DNA from 3 places in the Brenneria roseae subsp. americana genome. Region 2 is predicted to be linked to each of the others. Evidence: predicted binding sites of a transcription regulator. Region 2 holds the regulator's gene; each other region holds the start of a gene.
What was found. The regulator PhoB, encoded in region 2, activates phosphate uptake and scavenging genes when phosphate is short. The targets are predictions, from matches to a motif close to CTGTCATAAAACTGNCNNAT.
Positions count from the first base shown of each region.

Region 1: the regulator PhoB is predicted to act here: its motif matches at 1,450-1,469, upstream of glpT (glycerol-3-phosphate transporter).
Region 3: the regulator PhoB is predicted to act here: its motif matches at 2,399-2,418, upstream of pstS (phosphate ABC transporter substrate-binding protein PstS).

Region 1 covers NZ_QDKJ01000009.1:140,342-145,324, forward strand. Annotated here, with positions in the region: gene glpA (anaerobic glycerol-3-phosphate dehydrogenase subunit A) at 1-1,258, opposite strand, end outside; gene glpT (glycerol-3-phosphate transporter) at 1,567-2,916, shown strand; gene glpQ (glycerophosphodiester phosphodiesterase) at 2,991-4,058, shown strand; gene yigL (sugar/pyridoxal phosphate phosphatase YigL) at 4,125-4,925, opposite strand.
Region 2 covers NZ_QDKJ01000002.1:192,706-197,688, reverse strand. Annotated here, with positions in the region: gene B4923_RS02840 (PstS family phosphate ABC transporter substrate-binding protein) at 1-528, opposite strand, end outside; gene phoR (phosphate regulon sensor histidine kinase PhoR) at 648-1,970, opposite strand; gene phoB (phosphate response regulator transcription factor PhoB) at 1,998-2,687, opposite strand; gene sbcD (exonuclease subunit SbcD) at 3,298-4,524, shown strand; gene B4923_RS02820 (AAA family ATPase) at 4,521-4,983, shown strand, end outside.
Region 3 covers NZ_QDKJ01000007.1:246,977-251,959, reverse strand. Annotated here, with positions in the region: gene glmU (bifunctional UDP-N-acetylglucosamine diphosphorylase/glucosamine-1-phosphate N-acetyltransferase GlmU) at 1-222, shown strand, start outside; gene glmS (glutamine--fructose-6-phosphate transaminase (isomerizing)) at 412-2,241, shown strand; gene pstS (phosphate ABC transporter substrate-binding protein PstS) at 2,526-3,566, shown strand; gene pstC (phosphate ABC transporter permease PstC) at 3,714-4,673, shown strand; gene pstA (phosphate ABC transporter permease PstA) at 4,673-4,983, shown strand, end outside.

The DNA.
Region 1 (4,983 bases), on a different contig from region 2:
ATCCTCGCAGCGGCGCCGACAGTTGTTTGTCATCCGTGGGCTTTGTCGTAGATTGAGCCGACCGGCGTCGCTCTCCGGTGGGCTCGGAGCCCGGCAGCGCTCTCTGGGCAGTGGAACAGGCAACGTTGTGGCCCAGCTTTTCGCAAATTTTGTCCGTGGCCCATTCGGCCATCAGCCGATACGTCATCAGCTTGCCGCCCGTAATGGTGATAAATCCTTCCAGTCCATCGCGGCTGGCGTGGTCTAGCAGCACAATGCCACGGCTCACGCTCCGTCCACTCGGGTCGCTGTCGTTCGCAACCAACGGGCGCACGCCGGCATAAGCGCGCAAGATACGCGTGGTCGCCAGCTGCGGCGCCAGCATGCTGCCTTCACGGATCAGGGTGTCAACTTCATCAGGAGTCACCGTCATATTGTCAATTTGGTCGTAATCGACGCGAGTTGAGGTCGTGCCAATCAGGGAAATCGTATCGCCCGGCACCAGAATATCGGCGTCCGCAGGCTTGCGGCAGCGGTTGATGACCATGTTGTTAATACGATGTCCCAAGATCAGCAAGGCGCCTTTGGCCGGAAACATACGCACCCGCAGGTCGGCATATTCGGCAATATGCTGTCCCCAGATCCCGGCCGCATTCACCACAATCTGAGCGTATATCTCTGTTTCAGTCGAATTTTTATGGTCGAAAACGCGTACGCCGGTAATGCGATCGCCCTGACGAATTAAACCAATAACTTCATGATATGTCAGGACGATCGCGCCGTGCTCACAGGCGTCAACCATATTGGCCGTCGTCAGCCGGAAAGGGTCCACGGTGCCGTCAGGCACCCGCACCGCACCGATCAAGGTTGGGTTGGCCGCCGGTTCCAGCCGCAGCGCTTCCTGCGGATCAATGGCCTGCGCATTGATTCCCGCCTGCTGGCAGGCCGTAATAAACTGGCTCTGCCAGGCAAGATCATCTTCCGGCAGCGTCAGGAACAGGCCATCGGTGGGTTCAATACAGTGGCGGGCAATACGGCGAAGAATGGTATTTTCTTCAATACATTCGCGTGCGGATTCGCCATCCGTCACGGCATAACGCGCCCCGCTGTGCAGCAAACCGTGATTACGCCCGGTGGCGCCCGTAGCCATATCGTGACGCTCCAGCAACAGACAGCGCAACCCACGTAATGCACAATCTCGCGCAATGCCGGCTCCTGTCGCGCCGCCGCCAATGATAACGACATCGGTTTCCCGGTATGCCCCTTTCTTCTGCATCATGTTCTCGCCCCAGACGCTCATTGTATGTTGCTATTGGGACATAAAATATAAGGTTAATGTTTGATAAAGAGCAAAAACGAACAAAAAACGAAAATTAATAGATAATGAAAGACCGTAAATGTGATTTAACTCACTAAAATCACGCCTTCAACTCTCTCAGTTCTGTTAACATGCACACAAAAAATGTCACGCTGTCATAAAAACGTAACATTTGAGCCTTGACTCACAAATAACCACCGATTTACTCACTACAATTACGTTCGTAATAGAACAATAAATTGTCGTTTTCTTTCGCATTGGAGATATCTATGCTGAGTATTTTTAGGCCTGCGGCCCACCAGCCGAGAATGGCAGAAGATCACATTGATCCTGTCTATCGCCGCCTGCGCTGGCAGATTTTCATGGGGATATTTTTTGGCTACGCCGCCTACTATCTGGTACGTAAAAACTTCACGCTGGCAATGCCTTACCTGATCGAACAGGGCTTTTCCCGTGGGGATCTTGGCTTTGCGTTATCCGGGATCTCAATTGCCTATGGTTTTTCCAAATTCATCATGGGTTCCGTATCCGACCGTTCAAACCCTCGCGTCTTCCTGCCTGCGGGATTGATTCTGGCGGCTTCCGTCATGCTGTTCATGGGCTTCGTCCCCTGGGCAACGTCAAGCATTGCGGTAATGTTCGTTCTCTTGTTCCTGTGCGGCTGGTTTCAGGGAATGGGATGGCCTCCGTGTGGACGCACCATGGTTCACTGGTGGTCTCAGAAAGAACGCGGCAGTATCGTTTCCATCTGGAACTGCGCGCACAACGTCGGGGGCGGTCTGCCACCGCTGCTGTTCCTGCTGGGTATGGCCTGGTTTAACGATTGGAAAGCGGCGTTATACATGCCGGCGTTTGCCGCCATTCTGGTTGCACTGATTGCCTTTGCTCTGATGCGTGACACGCCACAATCCTGCGGCCTGCCGCCGATTGAAGAGTATAAAAACGATTATCCTATTGATTACGATGAAAAAGCAGAAGAAGAGCTGACGGCGAAGCAAATCTTCATGCAGTACGTTTTCCCCAACAAACTGCTGTGGTATATCGCCATTGCCAACGTATTCGTCTACCTGCTGCGCTACGGTATCCTTGACTGGTCGCCAACCTATTTGAAAGAAGTGAAACATTTTGCACTGGATAGATCGTCCTGGGCGTATTTCCTCTACGAATATGCCGGTATTCCCGGCACGCTGCTCTGCGGCTGGATGTCCGATAAGGTCTTCAAAGGCAACCGTGGGGCGACCGGCGTGTTCTTTATGGTGCTGGTCACCATCGCAACGATCGTTTACTGGATGAACCCGGCAGGGAATCCGCACGTAGACATGGCCTGCATGATTATCATCGGTTTCCTGATTTACGGCCCGGTCATGTTGATTGGTCTGCACGCACTGGAACTGGCGCCGAAAAAAGCCGCGGGTACCGCAGCCGGATTTACCGGCCTGTTCGGTTACCTTGGCGGCTCCGTGGCGGCCAGCGCCATTGTCGGTTATACCGTCGACTTCTTCGGCTGGGACGGCGGCTTCATGGTAATGATCGGTGGTAGCATACTGGCCGTTGTGCTGCTGGTGATGGTGATGATCAGTGAGAAAAAGCATAAAGAAGAATTAGCCAATCGTGCATAATCCCGTCTTGTAAGCATCCCTCTGGCGGCGTCTACTGACGCCGCCTGTCTCTCAACAGAAAGAGGTTTGACCGCATGAGCTACGTTGTAAAATCACTTCTCACCAGTATCGCCTTGTCCTTCTCATTCGGCGCCCTTGCCGAACAAAGCAGCAAAATCGTTATCGCCCACCGCGGCGCCAGCGGTTACCTACCAGAGCATACGCTGCCAGCCAAAGCCATGGCCTACGCACAGGGAGCGGATTATCTGGAGCAGGATCTGGTACTAACCAAAGACAACGCACTGGTCGTCCTGCACGATCACTATCTTGATCGCGTCACCGATGTCGCAGAACGTTTTCCTCAGCGAGCGCGTCAGGATGGCCGGTTTTATGCCATTGACTTCACGCTGTCAGAAATTAAGTCGCTGAAATTCACTGAAGGGTTCGACATTAAAAACGGCAAACAGGTACAAAGCTATCCCACCCGTTTCCCAATGTGGCAATCTGACTTTCACGTCCATACCTTTCAGGAAGAAATTGAGTTTATTCAGGGTCTGAATCACTCAACCGGCAAAAATATTGGCATCTATCCTGAAATCAAAGCGCCGTGGTTCCATCATCAGGAAGGTAAAGACATTGCCCGCGAAACGCTGACCGTACTGAAGCAATACGGCTACACTCAGAAAAGCGATCGGGTATTCCTACAGTCGTTTGATGTCGCAGAGCTTAAACGCATCAAGACCGAACTACTGCCCGCAATGGAGATGGATCTGAATCTGATCCAGTTGATTGCCTATACCGACTGGCATGAAACCTATGAGAAGCAGTCTGACGGAAAGTGGATAAACTACGACTATGACTGGATGTTCGAACCGGGCGCCATGAAGCAGATTGCCGCCTACGCCGACGGTATCGGCCCGGACTATCACATGCTGGTGAAACCTGACGCCACAACCGGGCATATTTCGTTTACCGGAATGGTGAAAGAAGCGCACCAGAACAAACTCCAGGTTCACCCGTTTACTGCGCGAGCAGACAGGCTACCCACGTATGCCAAGGACATCGATCAGCTCTACGATATCCTTTATAAACAGGCGGACGTTGACGGCCTGTTTACCGATTTCCCTGACAAGGCGGTGAATTATCTTGAAAAACCGCGCTAACTACATGACGTTCGGCGGTTTCAGCCTTGCCATCCCGTACCGCCCGCCAGGGATGGCGAAACGCCGCTATCGCAGAAACAACTCCCGCAAATAGTTCGGCACAGCATTTTCTGCATTGGTGCCAATCACTTCACAATCCGGCAGCAGGTTTTTCAGGCGCTGGTGCGCATTCTCCATGACACAGCCTTTACCCGCCATCGACAGCATTTCATAGTCATTCATGCCATCCCCGAAGGCGATACACTCTTTCAGTGAAAAACCGACGAGTTTCGCCACCTGCTCCAGCGCATGCCCTTTGGATACGCCACCCGCCATGACTTCCAGACAGGTTAACGTTGAAAAACTCACATTGACGCGATCGCCCCAGCGCGCATTGATCGCTTCTTCCAACGGCAACAGCTGTTCGTGTGAATCACAGGTAAAGAATACCTTGCTGACGCCATCCGTTTCCAGCAGGCCCGGCTCAAACAGTTTGTACCTGAAAATCGATTCCCGGAAAAAACGCTCTTCTTCCGGCCGCCGACGATTCATGTACCAGTCATCGTTGCGGTATACGTGCGTCAACATATTCGGGTTATCGTGCATCACATGATACAAATCGTGAGCAATGTCCTGATCAAGGCTATGACTGAAAATCAGCTCGCCCTGCGTGTTATGTACCCGTGCGCCGTTAGAGGTGATCATAAACGCGCTAATGCCCAGACCATCGCGGATTTGCGCCACATCCATATGATGCCGTCCGGTTGCAAACACAAAATGAATCCCCTTTTTTGTCAGCAACCTGAGTGTCTCTTTGGCATACGGCGATAAGGTATGGTCGGGTGACAGCAGCGTGCCATCTAAATCGGAAGCAACGACATGATACATAACGGTGAGATCTAACCTCTGTGGTGGTGTTTGGCGGCATTCGCCGCAAAATTTAATG
Region 2 (4,983 bases):
AATCGGTTTCCGGCCACCGCAACGCTGGGTCATTGAAAAAACGGCATCCAGTTGAGACAAGCTCAGCCCCGGCAAAGGATTATCCTGATTGACCAGCACCACCAGCGCATCCATTGCCACGGGGACCGCCAGCGGCGGGTAACCGTAATGCTGGACAAACGCATCAATCTCGCTGGATTTCATGGCGCGGCTCATGGGGCCCAGCTGAGCGGCGCCAGAAGCCAGAGAAGTCGGCGCGGAAGATGAGCCCGCCGCCTGAATCTGTAAATTAACGCCGGGATAATACTGACTGAAGTCCGCAGCCCAGAAAGACATCAAATTGGCCAGCGTATCCGATCCCGCACTGGAAAGATTACCGGCCAGCATTTGACGCGGCTGCGCGGCGCAACAAACACTCACCAGCAATAAAAAAACGCAGGAAGCGTTTTTTAACGTTGCTTGCAACGGCCTGCTAAGGTGGCGGGCAGGGATAGCCCGCCATAAAAAAACGCAGGAGGCGTTGCAGGAAGCGTTAATGACGGACTTCATAAATTAACATCGCCTGAACAGAGAGATAAAACCCCTGCCGGGACGCCCCGCGACGTGGTTATCCCGGCGGCCCCGGTATTTAAACGATCGGCATGAGATGTCATGAATAGCGTTTTCCGTCAGACAGAGGGTTTCACGGTATTCTCAGCCAGAGAGGCTGGAACAATCAACCTATTCGGCAGGGTAAACACAAAGCGGGAACCCGAACCTTCTTCACTTATGATTTCCAGCCGGGAGTCATGGTGGCTGAGCGCATGTTTCACAATCGCCAATCCCAACCCACTGCCGCCGGTCTGCCGCGAACGGGCTTTATCAACGCGATAGAAGCGCTCAGTCAGACGCGGCAGATGCTCAGGCGCAATGCCCGCGCCATTATCGCTGACCTGAAACTGTGCGCCTTGCGGGATCTTCTGCCAGCACACTTCTATGCGCGTGCCGGGCGGCGTGTGATTGATCGCGTTATACACCAGATTCGACACCGCACTGCGCAACTGTTCTTCATTACCGAATACCTGAAGATTGTCATTCACACGGAACACAATCTCATGGCGATCCTGACTCAAGGCTTGCGCTTCACGCTGCAATACGCGCAACATCAGCGGCATATCGACTTTCTCATTCAAATCGATCGCGGCGGCGGCTTCAATTCGTGAGAGCGTCAGAAGTTGTTTCACCAACCCATCCATGCGCCGCGTCTGTTCCTGCATGGTATTCAACGCCTTATTGCGTAGCGCGTGATCCAGCGTTTCATCCTCCATCATCTCCAGATAACCCTGCAACACGGTCAGCGGCGTGCGTAATTCATGACTGACATTGGCGAAAAAATTACGCCTCGCCCCTTCAAGCTGATGCATCTGCGTAATATCACGCACCACCATCAGTAACTGTCCTTCCGAATAAGGCATTACGCGAAATTCAACATGGTGGGAATTGTTCAGTTGCAGGGTCAGCGGCTTGCTGAAATCACGCCTGCTCATATAGCGGGCAAATTCAGGATAGCGCAGCAAATTAAGAATATTTTGACCGTTATCTTCCGGCCAACGGAAACTCAGCAGGTGCTGCGCCAGATGGTTACACCAGAAGATGGTGCCCTCTTCCGTGGTGATGACCACCGCATCCGGCAGGGATTCCGCTCCGCTGCGAAAGCGCTTAATCAACAACGCCAACTCACGTCGGCGTCGGCGATTGCGCAATTGCATCTGATAAAGGCCGTAAAACAAGGGCTCCCAGCTCCCGCGGCCGGGTGGCGGGGTCATGCTGCGATCGACCCAAAGCCAGTAGGAAAGTTTGAGCTGATTGTAAAAATTCCAGCACAGGGCGGCCAAAACTGCGGTCAGTAAAAACCAGGGTAAATAGCCAAAAATAAGCCCCAGCAAAAAAGCGGGTAAGCAAAAAAAAGCCAGCTCCAATGCCAGCCTCTTCCATGATAGACGTTCTAGCACGTTAATGTTTCTCCGGCACAACTACCTTCAGTAACGCGTTGAAAAACGATACCCCGTTCCCCGAACCGTCTGTACCATTTTTTCATGACCGCTGGTTTCCAGCGCTTTGCGCAACCGGCGGATATGAACATCAACGGTACGATCTTCAACATAAACGTTAGTGCCCCAAACGTGATTCAGCAACTGTTCCCGACTGTAAACCCGCTCAGGGTGAGTCATAAAGAAGTGCAGCAGTTTAAACTCCGTTGGTCCCATATCCAGCGCATGTTCTTCCGTCGTCACGCGGTGGGAAGACGGATCGAGACTCAAGCCACGCATTTCGATCACTTCTTCCACCGCCATCGGAGAAATACGCCGCATCACGGCCTTGATGCGCGCAACCAGTTCTTTCGGCGAAAACGGTTTGGTAATGTAATCATCCGCACCGACTTCAAGACCACGAACCCGGTCCTCTTCTTCACCGCGCGCGGTCAACATCATAACGGGGATCTCGCGGGTAAGCACTTCACGCTTCATATGCTTAATGAATTGCAGGCCAGAACCGCCGGGCAGCATCCAGTCCAACAGAACCAGTTCAGGAAAAGGCTCCGAGAGCAACTTGACCGCACTGTCATAATCTTCAGCTTCGACTGGCTGATAGCCGTTCTGCTCCAGAACGAAGCATACCATTTCACGAATCGGGGCTTCATCTTCTACGACCAATATGCGTCTTGCCATTGTTAATCCTGTCGTTAGTCATCGTCGCTGTTAGCATACGCCGTGCATTATGCGTCAGTTTTGTGACATTTTTATGAAAAAATCGCCTGGAGCGATTTTCAATGTCGCTTGCGACGACCCGTAGGGCGAGCCCCATGGACGGGGCGAGTAAAAAATCGCCTGGAGCGATTTTCAATGTCGCTTGCGACGACCCGTAGGGCGAGCCCCATGGATGGGGCGAGTAAAAAATCGCCGGGAGCGATTTTCAACGTCGCTTGCGACGACCCGTAGGGCGAGCCCCATGGACGGGGCGAGTAAAAAATCGCCGGGAGCGATTTTCAACGGCGCTTGCGACGACCCGGAGGGCGAGCCCCAGGGATGGGGCGAGTAAAAAATCGCCTGGAGCGATTTTCAATGTCGCTTGCGACAACCCGTAGGGCGAGCCCCATGGACGGGGCGAGTAAAAAATCGCCGGGAGCGATTTTCAATGTCACAAAGTAACGGCCCGCTTCCTCCCTGCTCGACAGCGTATTTTCGAGCCGCTTTCCAAAAGCGGGTTTTCGCGACGACAGCCGTTACGATGACTGTTTATAATCACTGGCACTGCAATAACCGTCATTCAGGGAGCTCCATGCGTATTATTCACACCGCCGACTGGCATCTGGGACAGTATTTTTATACCAAAAGCCGCGCAGCCGAGCATCAAGCTTTCCTGCGCTGGCTTATCGCTCAGGTCGAACAGCATCAGGTGGATGCAGTAATAGTAGCAGGAGATATCTTTGATAACGGTTCGCCGCCCAGCTACGCCCGGGAAATGTATTACCGTTTTGTTGTCGAGCTACAACAAACCGGCTGCCAGCTTGTCGTGCTGGGCGGTAATCATGATTCTGTCGCCACGTTAAATGAGTCCCGGGATCTGCTGGCTTGCCTGAATACGCGGGTTATCGCCAGTACCGACGGCAATCCTGACAAGCAGGTGATGGTGCTGGAAGACCGTCAACGTCAGCCGGGCGCAATCCTCTGCGCCATCCCGTTTTTACGCCCGCGAGACATCATGACCAGCCGGGCAGGACAATCCGGTGAGGAAAAACAACAAACCCTGCTGGAAGCTATCGCCGCACACTACGAGCAGTGTTATCAGCTGGCCTGCCAGCAGCGCGATGCGCTGGGATTGCCTCTTCCCATCATTGCAACCGGACATTTGACTACCGTAGGCGTCACCGCCTCCGATTCGGTGCGGGATATTTATATCGGCACGCTGGACGCGTTCCCGGCTCAGGCGTTTCCCCCTGCCGACTATATTGCTCTTGGTCATATCCACCGTCCGCAGCGGGTGACGCAGAGCGCCCATATTCTCTATAGCGGTTCACCCATCCCATTGAGTTTTGATGAATTAAGCAGCGAAAAATCCGTTTATCTGGTGACATTTGAACCGGATGCTCCCCCGGTTATTGATGCGCTTCCCGTGCCGGTAACGCAGCCGATGCAGCTGATCAAAGGCAGTCTGGCGGACATAGAACATCAGCTCGCCACCTTTAGCGATTATCAAGGGGAGAAACCCGTCTGGCTGGATATTGAAGTCACCACGCAGGCTTATTTGAGCGATCTACAGAAGCGCATTCAGACGCTGACCGACGATTTACCCGTTGAGGTTTTGCTGCTGCGACGCAACCGCGAGCAGCATCAGCAGGCTATCGCCCGTCAGGAAAAAGAAACGTTGGATGAACTGACCGTGCATGAGGTTTTTGAACGCCGTCTGGCGACGGCCGCCGATCTGGAGGAACCCCGTCGACAGCGCGTGCGTTCGCTATTTAGACAGGTGGTTAATGAATTGGAACAGGATGAACACGCCGAATGAAAATACTCAGCCTGCGATTAAAAAATCTCAATGCCCTGAAAGGTGAATGGAAAATTGACTTCACTCAGGCGCCGTTTTCCAACAACGGGTTGTTTGCGATTACCGGCCCGACCGGCGCGGGGAAAACCACGCTGCTGGACGCCATTTGTCTGGCGCTCTACCACGAAACGCCGCGGCTCGAAGGCATCACCGCCAGCCATAATGAAATCATGACGCGCGGCACGGCGGAATGCCTGGCCGAGGTGGAATTTGAGGTCAAAGGCGTTGGCTACCGCGCCTTCTGGAGCCAGCGGCGCGCCAGAAACGCGGCGGAAGGCAATCTGCAAACGCCGAAAGCCGAACTGGCGCTGATTGAGAACGGCAAGATCCTGTGTGAAAAACTGACGGAAAAACTGGCGATGACCGCCGACATCACCGGACTGAATTTTGACCGTTTCACCCGTTCCATGATGCTGTCAC
Region 3 (4,983 bases), on a different contig from region 2:
ACCTGTAACTATGACGGCGCCAATAAACATAAAACCATTATTGGTGATGATGTGTTTGTCGGGTCCGATACCCAACTGGTGGCGCCGGTCAATGTGGCTAGCGGTGTCACTATTGGTGCGGGCACCACCGTTACGAGCGACGTGGCAGAAAACGATTTGGTGATCAGCCGTGTGAGGCAGCAGCATATCAAAGGCTGGAAACGGCCGGTGAAGAAGGCATAATCTCTAATCCTGTGCCTCCGTGAGCGACGGAGGCCGTTTTGTCCTGTGCTTTTGCCATTCGAAAGTACAGGGAAAAACATAATAATCCCCAACTCTCTACAAGGCTCGGGGAACCCGGAAAAACCGGGACAATCAGGTCTAAGACATCTCAGGTGACACAATATGTCACTTTTATAGGAACAACAATCGATGTGTGGAATTGTAGGCGCTGTTGCGCAACGTGATATTGCAGAAATTCTGTTAGAAGGTTTACGCCGCCTGGAATATCGTGGCTATGACTCGGCGGGTCTGGCTGTGGTTGACGGTGAAGGGCGAGTTTCTCGCCTGCGTCGTTTGGGTAAAGTTCAGATGCTGGCTCAGGCTGCCGAGGAACACGAGCTGCATGGCGGTACGGGTATTGCCCATACTCGCTGGGCAACGCACGGTGAACCTTCTGAGGAAAATGCTCACCCGCATGTTTCTGAACACATAATCATCGTCCATAACGGGATTATTGAAAACCACGAACCCCTGCGTGAGCTGATGATTGAACGCGGTTATCGTTTTGTGTCGGAAACGGATACCGAAGTCGTTGCCCATTTGGTTCACTTTGAGCAAAAGCAGGGCGGTTCGCTGGTTGACGTGGTTAAGCGTGTGATCCCTCAACTGCGCGGTGCTTATGGCATGGTGGTTCTGGATAGCCGTGACCCGAGCGTACTGGTTGCCGCTCGTTCCGGTAGTCCGCTGGTTATCGGTCGTGGCATGGGGGAAAACTTCATTGCTTCTGACCAACTGGCGCTGTTGCCGGTTACCCGCCGCTTTATGTTTCTGGAAGAGGGTGACGTGGCGGAAATCACCCGCCGTGACGTTCGCGTATTTGATAAATCCGGCCAGCTTGCCGTGCGCGAAGAAATCGAATCGAAAGTCAATTATGATGCCGGTGACAAAGGGGCCTACCGTCATTACATGCAGAAAGAGATTTACGAGCAGCCGATGGCCATCAAGAACACCCTTGAAGGGCGTTTCAGTCACGGCGAGGTCAATCTTTCCGAATTAGGCCCGAAAGCGGATGAACTGCTGGCGAAAGTGCAGCATGTTCAGATCATCGCCTGCGGCACGTCTTACAATTCAGGTATGGTTTCCCGCTACTGGTTTGAAGCTTTGGCGGGGATTCCGTGTGATGTGGAAATCGCCTCCGAATTCCGCTATCGCAAACCGGCGGTACGGCAGAATAGCCTGATGATTACCCTGTCTCAGTCAGGTGAAACCGCAGATACGCTGGCAGCGCTGCGTTTGTCTAAAGAGCTGGGATATCTGGGCTCACTGGCCATTTGTAACGTTGCGGGATCATCGCTGGTGCGTGAGTCCGATCTGTCACTGATGACCAAAGCCGGTGTGGAAATCGGTGTGGCTTCTACCAAAGCGTTTACTACCCAGCTCACCGTTCTGCTGATGCTGGTGGCCCGTATTGGTCGTCTGCGCGGTATGGATGCCAAAATTGAGCATGATATCGTACACGGTTTGCAGGCGCTGCCCGCTCGAATCGAGCAAATGCTGTCGCAGGATAAGCTCATCGAGTCTCTGGCAGAGGGTTTCTCTGATAAGCATCATGCGCTGTTCCTGGGTCGTGGCGATCAGTATCCGATCGCGATGGAAGGGGCGCTGAAGTTGAAAGAAATCTCCTATATCCATGCGGAAGCCTATGCGGCTGGCGAACTGAAACATGGTCCGCTGGCGTTGATCGATGCGGATATGCCGGTCGTGGTCGTAGCGCCTAATAACGAACTGCTGGAAAAACTGAAATCCAATATTGAAGAAGTTCGCGCGCGCGGTGGCGAGCTGTATGTGTTTGCCGACGAAGATGCCGGTTTTACCAGCAGCGAGAATATGAGAATTATTCCTCTGCCGCATATTGAAGAGGTGATTGCACCGATTTTCTATACGGTACCGCTACAGTTGCTGTCTTATCATGTTGCCCTGATCAAAGGTACTGATGTCGATCAGCCGCGTAACCTGGCCAAGTCGGTAACGGTTGAATAACTGATAACGGACTGAAAAATGAAGGTAAATAACGAATGTTATTTACCTTCATTCATCTTTTTGACCAGCGTATTATCCTGAATGATCCGTTCAATTTTCCTTGTCCACGTTTTATATCTACAGTTCTGTTGCCGACGTTAGGTTATAAATGTCTTCTTTGTCATAAAACCGTCACATTAAGTACATTTTACTGTCACTGAATTGTCCTATTTTTCCTCCTGCAAACTACACTCTGATTAATAACGACTCTGGGTCTACATTTCCAGTATCCCACAGGAGGGATTATGAAACTGATGCGTACCACAATTGCCAGTATCGTTGCGGCAAGTTTTTCACTGACAGCGGTATCCGCTTTTGCTGCTACCAACCTCACCGGCGCTGGTGCGACATTTCCTGCGCCAGTTTACGCTAAATGGGCTGACTCCTATCAAAAGGAAACTGGTAATAAAGTTAACTATCAAGGGATCGGCTCTTCAGGTGGTGTAAAACAAATTATTGCCAAAACCGTAGATTTCGGTGCATCTGATGCTCCGCTGGCTGACGACAAATTAGCTCAGGACGGTTTGTTCCAGTTCCCTACCGTTATCGGTGGTGTGGTGCTGGCAGTAAACATTCCGGGTATCAAATCCGGCGATTTAACGCTGGACGGCAAAACGCTGGGTGATATTTACCTGGGCAAAATCAAAAAATGGAACGATCCTGCTATTACGACATTGAATCCTAATGCCAAACTACCGGATCAGGATATCGCCGTCGTTCGTCGTGCGGACGGTTCCGGTACATCTTTCGTGTTCACCAGCTATCTGGCGAAAGTTAACCCTGAATGGAAAGAGAAGATTGGCGCGGGTTCTACAGTAAACTGGCCGACTGGTCTGGGTGGCAAGGGCAACGATGGCATCGCGGCGTTCGTTCAGCGTCTGCCGGGGTCCATTGGTTATGTGGAATATGCTTACGCCAAGCAGAATAACCTGGCTTACACCAAACTGGTTTCCGCAGACGGCGACGTTGTCAGCCCGACCGGCGCCAGCTTCAGTAATGCCGCTAAAGGCGTGGATTGGAGCAAATCTTTTGCTCAGGATCTGACGAACCAGAAAGGCGCGGATGCCTGGCCAATCACCTCTACCACTTTTATCCTGGTACAAACGGCACAGGAAAAACCGGAACAAGGGACTGAAGTGCTGAAGTTCTTCGACTGGGCTTATAATAAAGGTGGCGAGCAAGCCACGGCGCTGGATTATGCCACGCTGCCTAACGAAGTCGTTGAGCAAATTCGTGCCGCATGGAAAACGCAGGTCAAAGACAGCAGCGGTAAGGCATTATATTAAAATTATTTCTTCGATATTCTTTGCGCTGGATTGCAAGGACGTTCGCTGAAAGGTTAAAGGTTGTATCAGGGCGGGAAGGTGGCATGACCTCTCCGCCTTAAGCAGCTTCTGTGCTATCAAATGCAGTTAAATCGAGAAGAGAGACGCATGGCTGAGTATAAGCCAACTATCAAGGCCCCTGGAAAACACGGCGATATCATTTTTGGCGCGCTGGTAAAATTGGCTGCGTTGATAACGCTGTTGTTGTTGGGGGGCATTATTGTTTCCCTGATTGTGGCGTCCTGGCCCAGCATTGAAAAGTTTGGTTTTGCTTTTCTATGGACGAAGGAGTGGGATGCGCCTGCCGAACAATTCGGGGCTCTGGTGCCGATCTACGGCACAATTGTTACCTCACTAATTGCTCTGATTATTGCGATCCCCATTAGCTTCGGGATCGCACTGTTTCTGACCGAACTGGCGCCAAACTGGCTGAAGCGTCCTCTGGGCGTTGCCATTGAGTTGCTGGCCGCCATCCCGAGTATTGTTTACGGCATGTGGGGCTTGTTCATTTTCGCTCCGTTGTTTGCCAGATATTTCCAACAGCCGGTGGGTAATGTGCTGTCGGGTATTCCGATTTTGGGAACGCTATTCTCTGGCCCGGCTTTTGGTATCGGTATTCTGGCGGCCGGCGTGATCCTGGCCATCATGATTATTCCTTATATCGCTGCGGTGATGCGTGATGTGTTTGAACAAACCCCGGTGATGATGAAAGAGTCCGCATACGGTATTGGCTGCACCACCTGGGAAGTGATTTGGCACATTGTTCTGCCTTATACCAAAAATGGCGTGATTGGCGGCATTATGCTGGGATTGGGACGCGCGTTGGGGGAAACCATGGCGGTGACCTTCATTATCGGTAATACCTACCAGTTGGATAGCGCATCGCTGTATATGCCGGGCAACAGTATTACGTCGGCATTGGCCAATGAGTTTGCTGAAGCCGAATCAGGTCTGCATACGGCGGCGCTGATGGAACTGGGTCTGATCCTGTTTGTGATTACCTTTATTGTTCTGGCGTGTTCAAAATTGATGATTATGCGTCTGACAAAAAATGAAGGAGCGCATTGATGACTGCGTTAGGCATGGAACAAGAAGCGGAGCTGGCGCGTTCACGGCTCAAAATGCAGGCCTGGCGGCGGAATAAGAACCGTATCGCGCTGTGTTTATCGATGATCACCATGGCTTTTGGTCTGTTTTGGCTGGTCTGGATCCTGTTCTCAACCATTACCAAAGGGGTTGACGGGATGTCGCTGGCGTTATTTACCGAAATGACGCCGCCGCCTAATACCGCCGGTGGCGGATTGGCGAATGCCATTGTCGGAAGCGGATTGCTGATTTTGTGGGCCACGGTGATAGGGACGCCGCTTGGTATTATGGC